Regions from separate parts of the Rhizobium sp. SEMIA 4085 genome, predicted to be linked through region 2. Evidence: predicted binding sites of a transcription regulator. Region 2 holds the regulator's gene; each other region holds the start of a gene.
What was found. Region 2 encodes LexA, which represses DNA repair genes until DNA is damaged. Its sites were predicted from a motif close to TGTTCNNNNTGTGTTCNG; they were not measured.

Region 1: a site for LexA is predicted at 4,049-4,066, ahead of C9413_RS17475 (single-stranded DNA-binding protein). Genes of this name have one in related genera too.
Region 3: a site for LexA is predicted at 2,281-2,298, ahead of recA (recombinase RecA). Genes of this name have one in related genera too.

Annotation. Positions count from the first base shown of each region.
Region 1 is NZ_JABEPH010000167.1:5,501-11,515, forward strand. Features, by position in the region: gene gyrA (DNA gyrase subunit A) at 1-129, opposite strand, end outside; gene C9413_RS17455 (MarC family protein) at 356-988, shown strand; gene C9413_RS17460 (glutathione S-transferase family protein) at 1,430-2,089, opposite strand; gene C9413_RS17465 (SRPBCC family protein) at 2,086-2,565, opposite strand; gene C9413_RS17470 (metalloregulator ArsR/SmtB family transcription factor) at 2,562-2,939, opposite strand; gene C9413_RS17475 (single-stranded DNA-binding protein) at 3,419-3,937, opposite strand; partial or broken gene uvrA (excinuclease ABC subunit UvrA) at 4,188-6,015, shown strand, end outside.
Region 2 is NZ_JABEPH010000222.1:2,009-8,023, reverse strand. Features, by position in the region: gene gltA (citrate synthase) at 1-1,087, opposite strand, end outside; gene C9413_RS20625 (hypothetical protein) at 1,528-1,701, opposite strand; gene lexA (transcriptional repressor LexA) at 2,040-2,756, opposite strand; gene C9413_RS20615 (VOC family protein) at 2,961-3,839, shown strand; partial or broken gene kdsA (3-deoxy-8-phosphooctulonate synthase) at 3,836-4,675, shown strand; gene C9413_RS20605 (HAMP domain-containing methyl-accepting chemotaxis protein) at 4,704-6,015, opposite strand, start outside.
Region 3 is NZ_JABEPH010000043.1:10,526-16,540, reverse strand. Features, by position in the region: gene C9413_RS06975 (PAS domain-containing sensor histidine kinase) at 1-252, shown strand, start outside; gene C9413_RS06970 (pseudouridine-5'-phosphate glycosidase) at 282-1,208, opposite strand; gene C9413_RS06965 (carbohydrate kinase family protein) at 1,239-2,180, opposite strand; gene recA (recombinase RecA) at 2,413-3,501, shown strand; gene alaS (alanine--tRNA ligase) at 3,656-6,015, shown strand, end outside.

The DNA.
Region 1 (6,015 bases), on a different contig from region 2:
CGGAAGCGCGCGGCTGACGATGACGCTCATCGCGTAATCGAGATAGGACCGCTGCATTTCCTCCATGATGGAGATGGGCTCGATGCCTGGCGGGAGCTTCCCGCCACCTGGGGGTGTTTGTTCAGTCAAAACAGATCACGATCTCTTTGTAGAATCACTGAAAGATTTATAGCGGAAAGGCTTGGCCGGCGCCAATTTGAGCCGCGGTTTTGAACAGACTTTGCGGCGGAAGGGCGGCAAATCAAACGATTTCGACCGCTTTTAGCGCTGGCCCGCCGCGCGTCATTTGCCAAATTGAAAACCTCGCTTCACAATCGCGAATAATCGAGCCTTCATATGGCGTTCCGGAGAGACGATGGCAAGCGCCGACCAATTGATCAACGCTTTCACGACGCTGCTCGTCACGATCGATCCTCCCGGACTTGTGCCGATCTTTCTGGGACTGACCAGCGGCATGAGCCGCAGCCAGCGCAAGCAGGTGGCGCTGCGCAGCTCCGTTATCGCTTTCATCATCCTCGCCATGTTTGCGCTGTTTGGCGCAAGCGTGCTTGGGGTGCTCGGCATTTCCATCGGCGCCTTCCGCATCGCCGGCGGGCTGCTGCTCTTCTGGATCGCCTTTGAAATGGTGTTCGAGAGACGGCAGGACCGCAAGGAAAAGACCAGCGAAGTGGCGATCACCAAGGACCACATACAGAATATCGCGGTTTTTCCGCTCGCCCTTCCTCTCATTGCCGGTCCGGGCGCGATCTCGGCGACAATCCTGCTTGCGGGCTCGCTGCCGACCAGCGTCGAGCGCGCGCAGCTTCTTATCGTCATTGCCGGCAATCTTCTCTTGATGCTCGCCGCGTTGCTGATCGCCGACCGCCTGGACCGCTTCCTCGGCGTAACCGGTCGGGCGATCCTCACCCGGCTGCTCGGCGTCATCCTGGCGGCACTTGCAGCACAGTTCGTCGTAGACGGCGTGAAGGCAGCGATGGCTGTCAGTTGAAAAGTGCGCCGCCGCAAGGCACACCGACAGCGCTTGACTTCCCGCGGGCCTGCAGCACACGGTTGGGTCTGGGGTCGCGATCACCCCACGAGGCGACAGCTGAAGTATCGCGTCCGCCTGAAAAAGCCCTTTTCGCGGGCCGTCGTTTCGCCACGCGATCTGATCGCTTGCTTGGGGTGGCAGACGGCATTGCCAAATATAAAGAGTCACGACCTGGGCATGTCGGTAACTTGTCGAACGTGCCGGACCGATCAGGGTTCATCCAAGTCGCGGCAACTTTCTCCTCGAGCCTTGGTCGGCAAGTCGGAGCCTTCATCATTGTCGGCAGGACTGCCTGATTGCATCCGCGCAGACGATGAGTGCCTTGGCCGTCCCTCATAGTTGGCTGGAAGGACGCAGTAGGAGATCATTCCTTCAGCGTACTTGCGGGCCTTACAACACCTAATCTCTGTCGGGGGCCCCCAACGGAAAAAAGCTCCTATAAGGTCGCGCCTCCTCGACGACCCGTGCGACCGAAGGACGGGACAGGAGCCGCGCTCGGTATGCCGCCAGGGCGGGGTAACAGTCGGTAATTGGATGGACCCAGTCTCCGTAAAAGAGTGCCGGTGCGGCGGCGCAGTCGGCAATCGTGAATCTGCCGCAAGCAGCCCATTCCTTTCCTCTCAGGCGTGGCTCCAGCCAGGCATAACAGCGATCCATCAGCGCATGAGCGTCGGCGACACCACGAGGATCCCGCTCCTCTTTCTTGCGCAAGGCATCGCCAACAATCCGTTGCGTCTGCACGTGGATATAATCGTCGAACACGTCCGCCATCATGCGTGCCTTCAGCGCTTGGCGCGGATCCTCCGGTATCATCGGCGCCCCATCTCCGTGAAACAGGTCGAGATATTCAATCACGGCGTTGCTCTGCGTGACTTCATTCTCCCCGTCGATCAGCGCAGGAAATTGCCCGGTGGGAGAAAGCGCAGCGATGCGGGCTTGATTTTCCGGATGATCGGGATCGATCATCTTGAATGTGAAGGAAACCCCGCGCTCGTAGAGCGCGATCAGCGGCTTCCAGACGAATGAGGCAAATGGATGCCCGTAAAGCGCGATGGTCATTGCGTTGCTCCGCAGGACTTGAGGGTGGCTTCGATCATGTCGAATTGAATTCCAGTCCCGTGGCGGCGGTCAGCAGTGCCGTCCTTCCCGTCCAGGAAAACGATCTGCTCGGTGTAGGAGACGCGAGTTCCTCCTCCTTCCGCTTCGAGTTCCAGACTCGACAATGTGACCGAATGGAAGCGTCCGGAGTGATGCAGGTCATAGGTGTAGACGAGGCGCCGGGCCGGCTCGATCACATGGAAACGGGCCTCGAAAAGCGTCACCGTGCCGCTTTCGAGGAAACGCCCTTCCAGAACCTCCTGCCCGCCCACGCGAAAATCCATCGACCGGCGCAGCAATGTCCAACGCTCCGGCGGTCCGGTGAACCACTCGGCCTTCAGCTGCGGATCGCACCATGCGTCGAACACCCGGTGGGGCGGGGCCGCCCAAACGCGCTTCAGCGTGAAAGTGCCGTGTAAAAACGGGGCTGCCGTCATGAGTTATCTCCCTCTGCCAATGAATGCGAAGGCGAAGCGTTAACTGCGCTGTCGCTGCTTTCGAGCAGTTTGCCGAGCCGGTCGAACCTGCTCTCCCAATGCTGCCGGCGCTCGCTCAGCCAATTCTCGACACGCTGCACTGCCTCGCTGGAGATGCGGCATTCGCGGGTGCGACCGCGTTTTTCCGTCACGACTAGCCCGCTCGCCTCGAGCACTTGCACGTGCTGATGGATCGCGGCCAGCGACGAGTGATAAGGCTTGGCCAGTTCGCTTACAGAAGCTGGACCTTGTGAAAGACGATCGAGAATCCCCCGGCGCGTGGCGTCTGAAAGCGCGTGAAAGGCCAAATCAAGTTGTTTTAAATCCTCAACCATGCACTTAAGTAAATAGCCTAGTCGAAAAAAGTCAAGCGGTTGCTTAAGTATCCGACGTCAGCTTGTGCTGCCTCTGGAACACGGTTATTTTCTGCGCCCTCTGCCCACCGTGTAGGAACCGCAGCAAGCGACTGATCTCGCGCAGTGCAGACCGCCTATAGGGGGTTCGCAACCGACGATCCGAAAACTCGGCGCTTCGATTGGGACGCCGGTCGAGGCAGGCACGAGGAACGGCATTCGCTCGCCCGACGCTGACGGTCAATATTTTTGGCTGCGATCTGGGTTTTTTTCGCTTCCTTCCCCAGAGCTAAACTGTGCACTGTCGTGCAGGTCCCACGACGTCTCGATGGAAGTTTACATTTCTGCTAATTGTCTTCCTGAAACAAAAAGTTCAACGCGTCGCTCAAAAAAATAAGCCGCAAAGTCGTTTTAAACAACGACTTGCGGCATGTCAGTTTACAAAACCAACTCGCTCTGTCCTAGAACGGGATATCGTCATCGAGATCGCGCGAGAAATTCCCGCCGCCACCGCTGCTGCGACCGGACGGCTGCGCCGGGGCGCCGTAATCGTCTCCGTAATTGCCGCCGCCACCGAAATCGTTGCTGCTGCCGCGTCCGCCACCGGCGCTCGCACCGCCGCCTTCGCCGCGGCCGTCGAGCATCGTCAACGTCGAATTGAACCCCTGTAGCACGACTTCCGTCGAATAGCGGTCGTTGCCGTTCTGGTCCTGCCATTTGCGGGTCTGGAGCTGGCCTTCGATATAGAGCTTGGCGCCCTTCTTCACATATTGCTCGACAACCTTGCAGAGACCTTCGTTGAAAACGACGACGGTGTGCCACTCGGTTTTTTCGCGGCGCTCGCCGGAACTGCGGTCACGCCACGTCTCGGACGTCGCGATGCGAAGATTGGCAATCGGGCGGCCATCCTGCGTCCTGCGGATTTCGGGGTCTGCGCCCACGTTTCCGATCAGAATTACCTTGTTCACGCTGCCAGCCATACTTCTCACCTTACTGCCGCCCTGCCCGGCGGCGCTTGAAACAATCGCTGCACCTTAAACTATAGAGCCCCGGCCATGCGCGTCCATCGCCGATTCATCCACAAGGAATTTTGTTCTTTATTTGTTCTAGTTTATGGCTATGATCCTGTCAACAGAATCGAAAACCTCGCAACAGATGGATATTCAGCCTCGACTCGCCCGGCGGCATCACTAAATAAGGGGCTTACTCCAGCACAGAAGCAAAATTACGATGAGTGAACTTAAGACGATTTCCATCCGTGGCGCGCGCGAGCACAACCTCAAGGGCATCGACCTCGACCTGCCGCGCAACAAGCTCATCGTCATGACCGGCCTTTCCGGGTCCGGGAAGTCGTCACTCGCCTTCGACACGATCTATGCCGAAGGCCAGCGCCGCTATGTCGAAAGCCTTTCGGCCTATGCCCGCCAGTTCCTGGAGATGATGCAGAAGCCGGATGTCGACCAGATCGACGGCCTGTCGCCGGCCATCTCGATCGAGCAGAAGACGACCTCGCGCAATCCTCGCTCGACGGTCGGCACCGTCACCGAAATCTATGACTACATGCGCCTTCTCTTTGCGCGCGTCGGCGTTCCCTATTCTCCGGCAACCGGTCTGCCGATCGAGAGCCAGACCGTCAGCCAGATGGTCGACCGTGTGCTCGAATTCGAGGAAGGCACACGTCTTTATATTCTGGCGCCGATCGTGCGCGGCCGTAAGGGCGAATACAAGAAGGAACTGGCGGAGCTCATGAAAAAGGGCTTCCAGCGCGTCAAGGTTGACGGCCAGTTCTACGAGATCGCCGATGTTCCGGCGCTCGACAAGAAATACAAGCATGATATCGACGTCGTCGTGGACCGCATCGTCGTGCGTCCCGACATGGCGTCTAGGCTTGCCGACAGCTTCGAGACCTCTCTGAAGCTCGCCGAAGGGCTTGCCATCGCCGAATTTGCCGACAAGCCGCTGCCCCCGGAGGAAACATCTGCGGGTGGGTCCGCCAACAAATCGCTCAACGAGACGCATGAGCGCGTGCTGTTCTCGGAAAAATTCGCCTGCCCCGTTTCCGGTTTCACCATTCCGGAGATCGAGCCGCGGCTCTTCTCGTTCAACAATCCCGCCGGTGCCTGCCCGTCCTGTGACGGCCTCGGCGCGCAGCAGAAGATCGACGCGGCGCTGATCATCCCCGAACCGGAGCGAACGCTGCGCGACGGCGCCATCGCGCCTTGGGCAAAGTCGAGTTCCCCTTACTATAATCAGACGCTGGAAGCGCTCGGTAAACATTACGGCTTCAAACTCGGCAACCGCTGGAGCGATCTGCCCGAAAAGGCGCAGGACGTCATCCTGAACGGCACGGACGAGAAGATCGAGTTCAACTATGCCGACGGCGCGCGCTCCTACACCACGCATAAGAGCTTCGAAGGCATCATCACCAATCTCGAGCGTCGCTGGAAGGAAACCGATTCCGCCTGGGCGCGCGAAGAGATCGAGCGCTTCATGTCCGCAGCCCCCTGCCCGGCCTGCAACGGCTTTCGCCTGAAGCCGGAAACGCTGGCAGTGAAGATCAACAAACTGCATATCGGCCAGGTCACCGATATGTCGATCCGTGTGGCACGCGACTGGTTCGAGGCGCTTCCCGCGACTTTCTCGGCCAAGCAGAATGAGATCGCAGTCCGCATCCTGAAGGAAATCCGCGACCGCCTGCGCTTCCTGAACGACGTCGGCCTCGAATATCTCAGCCTGTCGCGGAGTTCCGGCACGTTGTCGGGCGGCGAAAGCCAGCGCATCCGTCTTGCCTCGCAGATCGGCTCGGGCCTGACAGGCGTGCTCTACGTTCTCGACGAGCCGTCGATCGGCCTGCACCAACGCGACAATGCGCGGTTGCTCGACACGCTGAAGCACCTGCGCGATATCGGCAATACGGTGATCGTCGTCGAGCATGACGAGGATGCGATTCTGACGGCCGACGACGTGGTCGACATCGGTCCGGCAGCCGGCGTCCACGGCGGCCAGATCGTGGCGCACGGCACGCCGCAGGACATCATGGCGAACCCGCGATCGCTGA
Region 2 (6,015 bases):
TGTTCGGGTAGAGCTTCTTTTCGATGAAGTATTCGTCGGTCAGCGCGATGCGTTCCAGCTCCATCGCGACTTCGAGAAGCGGATCGTCCTTGTGACCGAGTTCGGCGAGGACCTCATGCGTCGTCTTCTGCATGATCTTGGCGCGCGGATCGTAGTTCTTGTAGACACGGTGACCGAAGCCCATCAGGCGGAACGGGTCATTCTTGTCCTTGGCGCGGGCAATATATTCCGGAATGCGCTCGACCGAGCCGATTTCCGAAAGCATGTTGAGCGCCGCCTCGTTGGCACCGCCATGAGCCGGGCCCCAAAGGCAGGCAATGCCGGCCGCGATGCATGCGAACGGGTTGGCGCCCGAAGAGCCGGCGAGACGAACTGTCGAGGTCGAGGCGTTCTGCTCGTGATCGGCGTGCAGGATGAAGATACGGTCCATGGCGCGCGAGAGGACCGGGTTCACGACATATTCTTCGCACGGGACCGCGAAGCACATGCGCAGGAAGTTCGAGGCGTAGTCGAGATCGTTCTTCGGATAAACGAAGGGCTGGCCGATATAGTACTTGTAGGCCATGGCCGCGATAGTCGGCATCTTGGCGATCATGCGTAGGCTTGCGACCATGCGCTGATGCGGATCGGTGATGTCTGTCGAGTCGTGGTAGAAGGCAGACAGAGCGCCGACACAGCCGCACATGACGGCCATCGGATGGGCGTCGCGGCGGAAGCCGGTGAAGAAGCGAGACATCTGCTCGTGCACCATGGTGTGATGCGTGACGCGGTAGTCGAAGTCCTTCTTCTGGGCAGCCGTCGGCAATTCGCCGTAAAGCAGTAGATAGCAGACTTCCAGGAAGTCGCCATGTTCAGCAAGCTGTTCGATCGGGTAGCCGCGATGCAGCAGAATGCCTTCATCGCCGTCGATATAGGTGATCTTCGATTCACAGGAAGCGGTCGAGGTGAAACCAGGATCGTACGTGAAGGAACCGGTGTTTTTATAGAGTGCACCAATATCGATGACGTCCGGACCGATCGTTCCGCTTTTCACGGAAAGATTGGCGGTTTTGTCGCCGATTTTGATTGTTGCGCTTTGATCCGTCATGCTGATCCTCCAAACTGGCGGCGGCGCCATAAAAGCGCCATAGGGTTAAGCGTCCTCTCCGATAGCTATATGATCAGAGCGCCAATGCCAAGTTACCGTGGCGCCATTTTGTGCATCGCAGTATCAACTTTTGGACACTCCTGCGATGCCGGAGGCGCATAGCGGAAGCCAATGATTTAATTCGGCTTTTTGCAATCCAATTTTTTGGTCTTTTTTCAATCGATTATTGTTGCTGAAACGCCCTCAGGGCTGCATTCTGGTTGTATTCATAGGCTGTCGGCATGCTGGGTGCATGCCGGAGTTGAAAACGGCTGAGCTGCGCATTTCCGCTTCTGTAGATGTCGCGGACAAGCAGTTTGCGAGCTTCCCGGCTTGCGCTTTTGGAATGCGGGAAGGAGCCTTCGGCAACAGGACAGCGCTCGCCCGTCAATAGCCACCGTTCACCCCAATAGCCACAGATCAGTCATTGTGGATGCATACCGGCTTTCGGCCTGCAAATGGCGAGCGAAGGAGCCGCTCAGGGCACGCGCCTGCGCATTGCGACGGTTTTTTCGAGCTTGGGCGGCGATCTGGTTTGCGTCCGGCACGAATCTTTCGCCGCCTTCTTCGATCATATGGCCATGCTCAGCGCTTTGGCTTTGACCGATCGCAGCCGTGAGGCGCGCTGCGACCCGCGAAAAGACGGGGGATGCAAACTTTTCATCGCGGCAGCAGGAAGAGGTAAGCAATGCGATGCGAAACGGTGCCACGCCCGGCTTGCGATGCCGCGGACATCGTCCGTCACGCGGGCAAGGTTGCGGTTCGGCGCCTGCCAATGGCGCAGTGCATTTCGCGGATGAAACCTCGCGGAAAACCGGCGCCGTCGAACCGTGCTTTGAACAACTGCCTTCGAGAAACTCGATTGCCCGTAGAGCTTGGCGCGCCGGCGCCTTTGCCGGCGACGCGCTGCCAGTCAATGGTAGCGGCGGATAAGGCCGACGAGCTTACCCTGAACCTTCACGCGATCCGGTCCAAAGATGCGCGTTTCGTAGGCCGGGTTCGCCGCTTCAAGCGCGATGGACGCACCCTTGCGGCGGAACCGCTTCAGCGTCGCTTCCTCGTCATCGACCAGTGCCACGACAATGTCGCCGGGATTGGCGGTGCTGGTGTTGCGGATGATGACCGTGTCGCCATCGAAGATGCCAGCATCGATCATCGAATCGCCCTTGACCTCAAGCGCATAGTGTTCGCCGGAGCCGAGCATATCGGCCGGAACGTTGATGTCGTGCGTGTTGTTCTGGATCGCCGAGATCGGCACGCCTGCCGCAATGCGGCCCATGACGGGAACCGAAATAGAGCTGTTATTGTCTTCGTTCGCCGGCTTCGGCGCGGCGGCAGCAGGCTGCGGCTTGCCGAGGCTGCCCTCGATGACGCTCGGCGAAAAGCCGCGGCGGGGCTGCATGCTCGGGCTGTAGGCTTCCGGCAGCTTGATCACTTCAAGCGCGCGGGCGCGGTTCGGTAGGCGACGAATGAAACCGCGCTCTTCCAGAGCGGTAATCAGCCGGTGGATGCCGGATTTGGACGCGAGATCCAGTGCATCCTTCATTTCGTCGAAGGATGGCGGAACGCCGGATTCCTTCATACGCTCATGAATGAAGAGGAGAAGCTCCTGTTGTTTGCGTGTCAGCATCGAAGTTTAACCCCAAATTCGTGAAACAAAGCCAGAACAGACACTATATGTTCCATATGTGTTCCGCAAGTACCTAAATTTTCGTAAAACTTCGTCCCAATACCGGTCATTTTCGGAAACTTTGTTTGCCGGATCATCGCTTTCAGCTTGCATTGACCACGTAGCGGCACACATCTTCAGCACAGGAAATGGAGACCTGGCGCCATGCAGCATCCGTTGGATCATCTTGTTCTACCGGTCACCAACATCGATCTCGCGCGGGAGCGGCTGGGACGACTGGGGTTCACGGTTGCCGCCGAGGGCCGTCATCCTTTCGGCACAGTGAATGCTTGCGTTTTTTTCGCCGACAAGACCTACCTCGAGCCGCTTGGCGTCGCGAGTGCGAAAGAATGTGAAGAATCAGTGCGGCACGGAAACGTGTTTGTGGCGCGCGACCAGGCCTTTCGTTTCCGGTGCGGCAATGACGGATTCTCTGCGGCAGCATTCAGCACGGACGACGCGGACGCCGATCATGCTCATTTCGTGCGTGCGAGAAAGAGCGGCGGCGCCATGCTGGAGTTTTCGCGCCTGATCAAGATGCCGGACGGGTCGCAATCGACAGGCACTTTCAAGCTTGCGTTTGCCGCCGATCTTCGGGCGCCGGATTTCTTCCTGTTTGACTGCCAGCGCATCAACGCCTCTCCGGCCGATCGGAGCGCGTTAGAAAAGCACGCGAACGGTGCAACCGGTATCTCGGAGATGGTGCTAAGCGCGCCCGAGCCTGAAGCCTTCGGCTCGTTCCTTCAGTTGGCCGTGTCTACGACAGAAATTGAGCGGACACCGTTTGGCGTGGCGATCGCGGCAGCGAATGTCAGGATCAGTCTGCTGTCGCCGGAAGGGGTGGAGGCTTATTTCGATTCGGTGCCGTTAACCGTGGATAAGGGTCTGAGAGGCAGCGCTATCGTTTTCCGCACCACCGATCTTGCCGTGACAGAAGCGCTTTTGGCTGATAACGGGATGCCCTATACACGCAAGAACAACAGAGTCCTGGTGAAGCCTGCGCCCGGCCAAGGCGCGATCTTCGCCTTCGAGGAGACCCGATGAGCAATACGAATTCCGAAGTCGCAGTCGGCGAAGGTGCCGGCCGCGTCGTATTTTCCAACAGTGGCAGGCTGTCGCTGATCGCCGGCGCATGCGAAATGGAGAGCCGCGACCATGCCTTCATGGTTGCTGGCACGCTCAAGGAGCTTTGCGGCAAGCTTGGCATCGGGCTCGTCTACAAGACCTCCTTCGACAAGGCGAACCGCTCTTCGCTGTCGAGCAAACGCGGTATCGGTCTAGAGAAGGGCTTGAAAGTCTTCGCCGACCTCAAGAAGGAACTCGGCATTCCGGTTCTGACAGATATCCATTCGGAAGAGCAATGCGCGCTGGTCGCCGAGGTCGTGGACGTTCTGCAGATCCCGGCCTTCCTCTCCCGTCAGACGGACCTGCTTGTGGCAGCCGCGAAGACCGGCCGTGTCATCAATGTCAAGAAGGGCCAGTTTCTCGCTCCCTGGGACATGAAGAATGTTCTCGCCAAGCTAAATCAGAGCGGCAACCCGAACGTTCTGCTTTGTGAGCGTGGCGCGTCCTTCGGTTACAATACGCTGGTCTCGGACATGCGCTCGCTGCCGATCATGGCGGCCATGGGGGCTCCGGTCATTTTCGATGCGACCCATTCCGTACAACAGCCAGGTGGCCAGGGCACGACGTCGGGCGGGGAGCGCCAGTTCGTCGAGACGCTGGCGCGGGCGGCGGTTGCGGTCGGAGTTGCAGGTGTCTTCATCGAGACCCACCAGGATCCGGACAATGCCCCCTGCGACGGCCCCAATATGGTGTACTTGAACGACATGCCGCGGCTTCTGGAAAAGCTGTTGGCCCTCGACGCCGTCGCCAAGGCGGAGCGATCCTGGCCGAAGGTGCCCGCCGTCAACCGGCGAGCGCCATCCTTTGGCTTGAGTACGACCGCGTTGCGGCGGACGTCGTTACGTCATCGAGAAGGAAGCGGGCCAGCAGGTGATTGAGGTGTATCGCCTCGTCACCGAGTTCGCGGCAGGCGGCATTTGTCTGTTCAACCATCGCCGCGTTCTGCTGCGTGACGCTGTCCATAGTGTTGACGGCGGCGTTGACTTCCAGGAGAGCGGTCGTTTGTTCGGCAGAGGAACGCACGATCGACTCGATCAACGCGGTCACCTTCAGAACCTGCTGATCGATATTGCCGAGCGCTTCACCGGTGCGGTTGACCAAGGCAACGCCGGCCGAAACCTGGCTGGAAGACGTCTCGATCAGCTGCTTGATTTCCTTTGCCAGATTGGCGGAGCGGCTGGCAAGGTCGCGCACTTCCTGTGCAACCACCGCAAAACCCTTTCCGGCCTCGCCGGCGCGGGCGGCTTCCACGCCGGCATTGAGCGCGAGCAGGTTGGTCTGGAAGGCGATTTCGTCGATGACGTTGATGATCTCGCCGATCTGTGCAGATGATGTCTCGATCTCCTCCATCGCAGCGACCGCCTCGTGCACGACGGTTGCCGAATAGCTGGCGCTTTCCTTTGTCGCCGTCATCATCACGTTGGCTTCTTTGGCCCGTACCGACGAGTTCTTGACGGTGACCGTGATCTGGTCGAGCGCCGAGGCCGCCTGCTCCAGCGAGGCGGCTTGATGTTCGGTTCGCCGGGCCAGATCGTTTGTGCTCGATGCGATTTCGCCGGAGCCGCTCCTTACTACATTCGTCACGATCGAGATTTCCTTCATCGCTTCACAAAGCGTGCGGACGCTCGAATTGAACTGCTCGCGCAGCTTCTCGTAGGCTGCGTCGAAAGGCTCGCTAAGCTGGACCGTGAGATCGCCGCCGGAGAGCCGTTCCAGGCCGCGGCTCAGGCTGGCGATGACGCCCTCGCGGATGGCTTCCTCGTCTGCATTGGCAGCGGCAAGCGCCGCATCGCGCTGTGCTTGGGCCTGACGTTCGGCATCCTGGCGGGCACGGATATTGTTCCGCTCTTCGGCGGATTCGCGGAAGACGGGGACGGCGCGCGCCATCTCCCCGATCTCGTCGGCACGCCGGCTGAAGGGCACATCCTTCGAATAGTCGCCGCCGGCAAGGATCGCCATATAGTCGCGCATCGCCGAGATCGGCACGATGGCGCGGCGGCGGAAGACGTAAAGGCCGCCAAGAAGCAGGCAGAGCGAGACTGCGGCAGCCGCGAGCGTGATAGCCGAAAGGATGCGTGTCTGTTCGGCGGCGTCC
Region 3 (6,015 bases), on a different contig from region 2:
ATCATGGACGAGCTGGACGGCAAGGTGGACATCGTCGTTTCTGACGTCGTCATGCCAGAAATGGACGGGCCGTCGCTGCTGCGCGAATTGCGCAAGCGGTATCCGGACCTGAAATTCATCTTCGTTTCCGGCTATGCGGAAGACGCTTTCGCCCGCAACCTGCCTCCGGACGCCAAGTTTGGGTTCCTGCCGAAGCCCTTCTCGCTGAAGCAGCTCGCCGTCGTCGTCAAGGAAACCCTGGAAGGCGAGTAGGGGAGGCGGCAAGCCTTCCCGTCAAAATCTCAATCGTCGAGCGCCACGGCAATTTCTGCCGCCAGGCGGGCATTGTTCTCGACGAGCGCGATATTTGTCTGCAGGCTCCGTCCGTCGGTCAGATCGAATATCGTGCTGAGAAGATAAGGTGTCACGGTCTTGCCGCTGATTTCGTCGCGCTCGGCGCTGTCGAGTGCGCGCTCGATATAGATCTCCATCTCCTCGCGCGGAATTTCATCTCCTTCCGGAACCGGATTGGCGATCAGCATGCCGCCCTCGATGCCAAGCTGTTCGCGGGTGATCTGGAAATTGGCGATGGCGGCCGGGCTGTTCAACGTCAACGGGCTGCGCAGGCCCGAGGAACGGGACCAGAAGGCCGGGAACTCGGCACTCTCGTAGGTGACGACAGGAACGCCGCTGGTCTCCAGCACTTCCAGCGTCTTGGGGATATCGAGGATCGCCTTTGCGCCGGCGCAGACGACGATGACGCCGGTGCGGGCAAGCTCCTGAAGGTCGGCCGAGATATCGAAGCTCTCTTCGGCACCGCGATGCACGCCGCCGATGCCGCCGGTCGCAAAGACCTTGATGCCGGCGCGGGCAGCGGCGATCATCGTGGCAGCTACCGTCGTGGCACCGGTGCGGCGCTCGGCGATCGCGAAGGCGAGATCGGCGCGCGAGACTTTCATCACGTCCTTTTCCTTCGCGAGCTTCTCAAGCTCGTCCGGCTCCAAGCCGATGTGCAGGACGCCGTGAATGACGGCAATCGTTGCCGGAACGGCACCCTGCTCGCGGATAATCGCCTCGACACTGCGAGCCATTTCGATATTGCCGGGGTAGGGCATGCCATGACTGATGATCGTCGATTCAAGCGCCACCAGCGGCGCGCCGCGCTGCTTTGCAGCTGCAACCTCCTTGGAATAGGAGACCGGCAGGAGGGGGGAGATCGGTTTCGTCATTGTCTCTTCCGTTTCATCGATGTTGCCGCTTCAATGCAGAATTTTGGCACGCTGAACAAGGGCAAGGGTTTCGGCAAGCAGTTCCGCGGAGAGTTTTTCGTTAACGGCATAAGGCGACTGGACCGTGAGTGCAGCAGCGGCCACGCCGTGCCGCAGGGCTTCCTCGAGCGGCAGATCCTGCATCAAGGCAAACAGGACGCCGGCTGCAAGCGAATCTCCGGCGCCAGTTACGTCGGCAATGGTCTCGACCGACGGCGGCTGCAGGCAGAAGGTGCCCCCCTTGCCGAAGGCGATCAGTTCGCGCTGCCCGCGCGTAACGACACCGCTCTTCAGGCCTATATCACCGAGCAGTGACACCCAATCCTGCGGCTTGTCCGGGCATTGGCCGGTCAGGGCTGCGGCCTCCGCCTCGTTGAGGAAGAGATGGTCGATACCGCATATGCAGGGCTTGAGCTTGACCACCTTTGCCGGCGAGATGGCAATCGCGGCCACGGCTACGCCGAGCGAATTGGCGCGGCTGACGATCGCCACGATCGTCTCTTCCGGCAGGTTCGCGTCGAAAAGGATGAGGTCGTTTGCGGCAAAGGCTTCGCGCACCCAGCGGATCGCCAGCCGGCGCGGGACGAAATAGCGGTAAAGCTCCATGTCCGCGAGCGCGATCACCAGGTTGCCGTCCCGCTCCAGAATGGCCGTGTAGCTCGGGGTCTTGCGATCGAGAAAGACGAACGGCCGGTCGTTGACGCCGGCTGCATAAGCCGCCTCCGTCACCATCTCGCCTGCCGGATCGCCTCCGCGCGGCGAGATCATGGTGACGTGAGCGCCGAGCCGTGCAAGGTTTCTCGCAGCATTGAAGCCGCCGCCGCCCGGCTCCTCGAACCAAGCGCCCGGGTTGCTGGCGCCTGGCGCCGTCTCGCCGGAAATGCGCCCGCGCCGATCGATATGTGCGCCGCCCAGAACGAGGATTCTTTTCATCGCCCTGAATGCTCCCAGCCGATGGAGGAAACGAATCGTAGCAGGGCGCCGGATGCGGCAGCCTTGGCGTGACGCCTCCTAAGGCGTTGCTTTACATTGATAAAACATATATAGAACACGGGCTGTTTTACCTTTTTCTTTCAATTGTTTGGGCACCTATTGTGCGCTTGGAACATATAGGGTACAAACCAGACATTGCTCAAGCGGCTTCAATAACCTAAAGGTGGATCGGATGTCTCAAAATTCATTGCGGCTCGTAGAGGACAAATCGGTGGACAAAAGCAAGGCGCTTGAAGCGGCACTCTCACAGATTGAGCGGTCGTTCGGCAAGGGCTCGATCATGAAACTCGGCTCCAACGAGAATGTTGTCGAGATCGAAACTATTTCGACCGGTTCCCTCAGCCTCGATATCGCGCTCGGCATCGGCGGTTTGCCCAAGGGCCGCATCATCGAGATCTACGGACCCGAAAGTTCCGGCAAGACGACGCTTGCGTTGCAGACGATCGCCGAAGCGCAGAAAAAGGGCGGCATCTGCGCATTCGTCGATGCAGAACATGCGCTCGATCCGGTCTATGCCCGCAAACTCGGCGTCGATCTCCAGAACCTCCTGATCTCGCAGCCGGATACCGGTGAGCAGGCGCTCGAAATCACCGATACGCTGGTGCGCTCCGGCGCCGTCGACGTTCTCGTCGTCGACTCCGTTGCAGCGCTGACACCGCGCGCCGAAATCGAGGGCGAGATGGGCGACAGCCTTCCGGGCCTGCAGGCGCGCCTGATGAGCCAGGCGCTGCGCAAGCTCACGGCGTCGATCTCCAAGTCGAACACCATGGTCATCTTCATCAACCAGATCCGCATGAAGATCGGCGTCATGTTCGGCTCGCCCGAAACGACGACAGGCGGCAACGCGCTGAAGTTCTACGCCTCCGTCCGGCTCGACATCCGCCGTATCGGCGCGGTCAAGGAGCGCGAAGAGGTTGTCGGCAACCAGACCCGCGTCAAGGTCGTCAAGAACAAGATGGCGCCTCCCTTCAAGCAGGTGGAATTCGACATCATGTATGGCGAGGGTGTCTCGAAGACTGGCGAATTGATTGATCTCGGCGTCAAGGCGGGCATCGTTGAGAAGTCCGGTGCCTGGTTCTCTTATAACAGCCAGCGCCTCGGCCAGGGCCGCGAGAATGCCAAGCTCTTCATCCGCGACAACCCGGATCTCGGCCGCGAGATCGAGATGGCGCTTCGGCAGAATGCGGGGCTGATTGCTGACCGATTCCTGCAGAATGGCGGGCCGGACGCCAACGATGGCGATACAGACACGGATATGTAATTTGCAGCTTCAGTTTTGATGTATCGAAACCGGCCGCATTCCTTGATCAGAATGCGGCCGGTTCTCTTTGTCTGCTGGACAGTGGTTAATGCGGACGATAAAAGCCACTGGATTTGAGTTTGACCTGCCCTTGGGCAGCATTGAAGGGCATAGCATGAGCGGCGTGAACGATATCCGGTCGACCTTCCTCGACTATTTCAAGACGAACGGCCACGAGATCGTGCCGTCGAGCCCGCTCGTGCCGCGCAACGACCCGACGCTGATGTTCACCAATGCCGGCATGGTACAGTTCAAGAACGTCTTCACGGGCCTGGAACAGCGCCCCTACCGGACGGCATCGACGGCGCAGAAATGCGTCCGCGCCGGCGGCAAGCACAATGACCTCGACAATGTCGGCTATACCGCGCGCCACCATACCTTTTTTGAGATGCTCGGCAATTTCTCCTTCGGCGATTATTTCAAGGAACGGGCGATCGAGCTTGCCTGGAACCTGATCACCAAGGAATTCGGTCTCGACGCCAAGCGCCTGCTGGTGACCGTCTATCACACGGACGACGAAGCCTTTAACCTCTGGAAGAAAATCGCCGGGCTTTCGGACGAAAAGATCATCCGCATTCCGACCAGCGATAATTTCTGGGCGATGGGCGATACCGGCCCTTGCGGCCCCTGCTCGGAGATCTTCTACGATCACGGCGATCACATCTGGGGCGGCCCGCCCGGATCTCCGGAGGAAGACGGCGACCGCTTCATCGAGATCTGGAACCTCGTTTTCATGCAATATGAGCAGTTGACGAAGGAAGAGCGCGTCGACCTTCCGCGCCCCTCGATCGATACCGGCATGGGACTTGAGCGCGTGGCGGCCGTGCTGCAGGGCAAGCACGACAATTACGATATCGATCTCTTTCGCGCGCTGATCGAAGCTTCGGAGGAGGCAACAGGCGTCAGGGCCGAGGGTGAGCGCCGGGCGAGCCACCGCGTCATCGCCGACCATCTGCGCTCCTCCGCATTCCTCATTGCCGATGGCGTGCTGCCGTCGAACGAAGGCCGCGGCTACGTGCTGCGCCGCATCATGCGCCGGGCCATGCGCCATGCGCAACTGCTGGGGGCCAAGGAACCGCTGATCTGGAAGCTGCTGCCGGCACTCGTCCAGCAGATGGGTCGCGCCTATCCGGAACTCGCACGCGCCGAAGCACTGATCTCCGAGACGCTGAAACTCGAGGAAACCCGTTTCCGCAAGACGCTGGAGCGAGGCCTTTCGCTGCTTTCCGACGCGACGACGACGCTCGGCAAGGGCGATATGCTCGACGGCGAGACGGCATTCAAGCTCTATGACACCTACGGCTTCCCGCTCGACCTGACGCAGGATGCGCTGCGGGCCCGCGAAATCGGCGTCGATCTCGCCGGCTTTACCGATGCGATGGAGCGTCAGAAGGCCGAAGCCCGCTCGCATTGGGCAGGCTCGGGCGACAAGGCGACCGAGACCATCTGGTTCGAACTCAAGGAGAAGCATGGCGCGACCGAATTCCTGGGCTACGACACGGAGACCGCCGAAGGCGTCATCCAGGCGATCGTCAGGGACGGTGCCGCCGTGGCGTCCGCCTCGGCCGGCGACAAGGTGCAGATCGTCGTCAACCAGACGCCGTTCTACGGCGAATCCGGCGGCCAGATGGGCGACACCGGCATCATCAGCTCGGATCATGCGAAAGTGGAGATTACCGATACGCAGAAGAAGGGCGAAGGTCTGTTCGTGCATTCAGGGACTGTCGTCGAAGGTTCGCTGAAGGCCGACGAGGCCATCGCGCTGACCGTCGATCATGCACGCCGGTCGCGCCTGCGCGCCAATCACTCGGCAACGCACTTGCTACATGAGGCGCTGCGCGAAGTGCTGGGTACGCATGTGGCGCAGAAGGGTTCGCTGGTTGCGCCCGAACGCCTGCGTTTCGATGTTTCGCATCCGAAGCCGATCACCGCCGAAGAACTCAAGGTCGTTGAGGATATGGCAAACGAGATCGTGCTGCAGAACGCGCCGGTAACGACGCGGCTGATGAGCGTGGACGACGCGATTGCCGAAGGTGCGATGGCGCTGTTCGGCGAGAAATACGGCGATGAAGTGCGAGTCGTCGCTATGGGGCAGGGCGTTCGCGGCACGAAGGCCGGCAAGCCTTATTCGATCGAACTCTGCGGCGGCACGCATGTCGCCGCGACTGGTCAGATCGGGATTGTGCGCATCCTTAGCGAAAGTGCCGTCGGCGCGGGTGTCCGCCGCATCGAGGCGGTTACCGGTGAGAATGCCCGCGAATATCTGGCCGAACAGGACGAGCGTTTGAAAACGCTTGCTTCGTCGCTGAAGGTTCAGCCTGCCGACGTGCTTTCGCGCGTCGAAGCGTTGATGGACGAGCGCCGCAAGCTCGAGCGGGAACTTGCCGATGCCAAGCGCAAGCTTGCCATGGGCGGCGGGCAGGGCGGCTCGACGGACGCGGCGCGTGAGGTTGCCGGCGTGAAATTCCTCGGCAA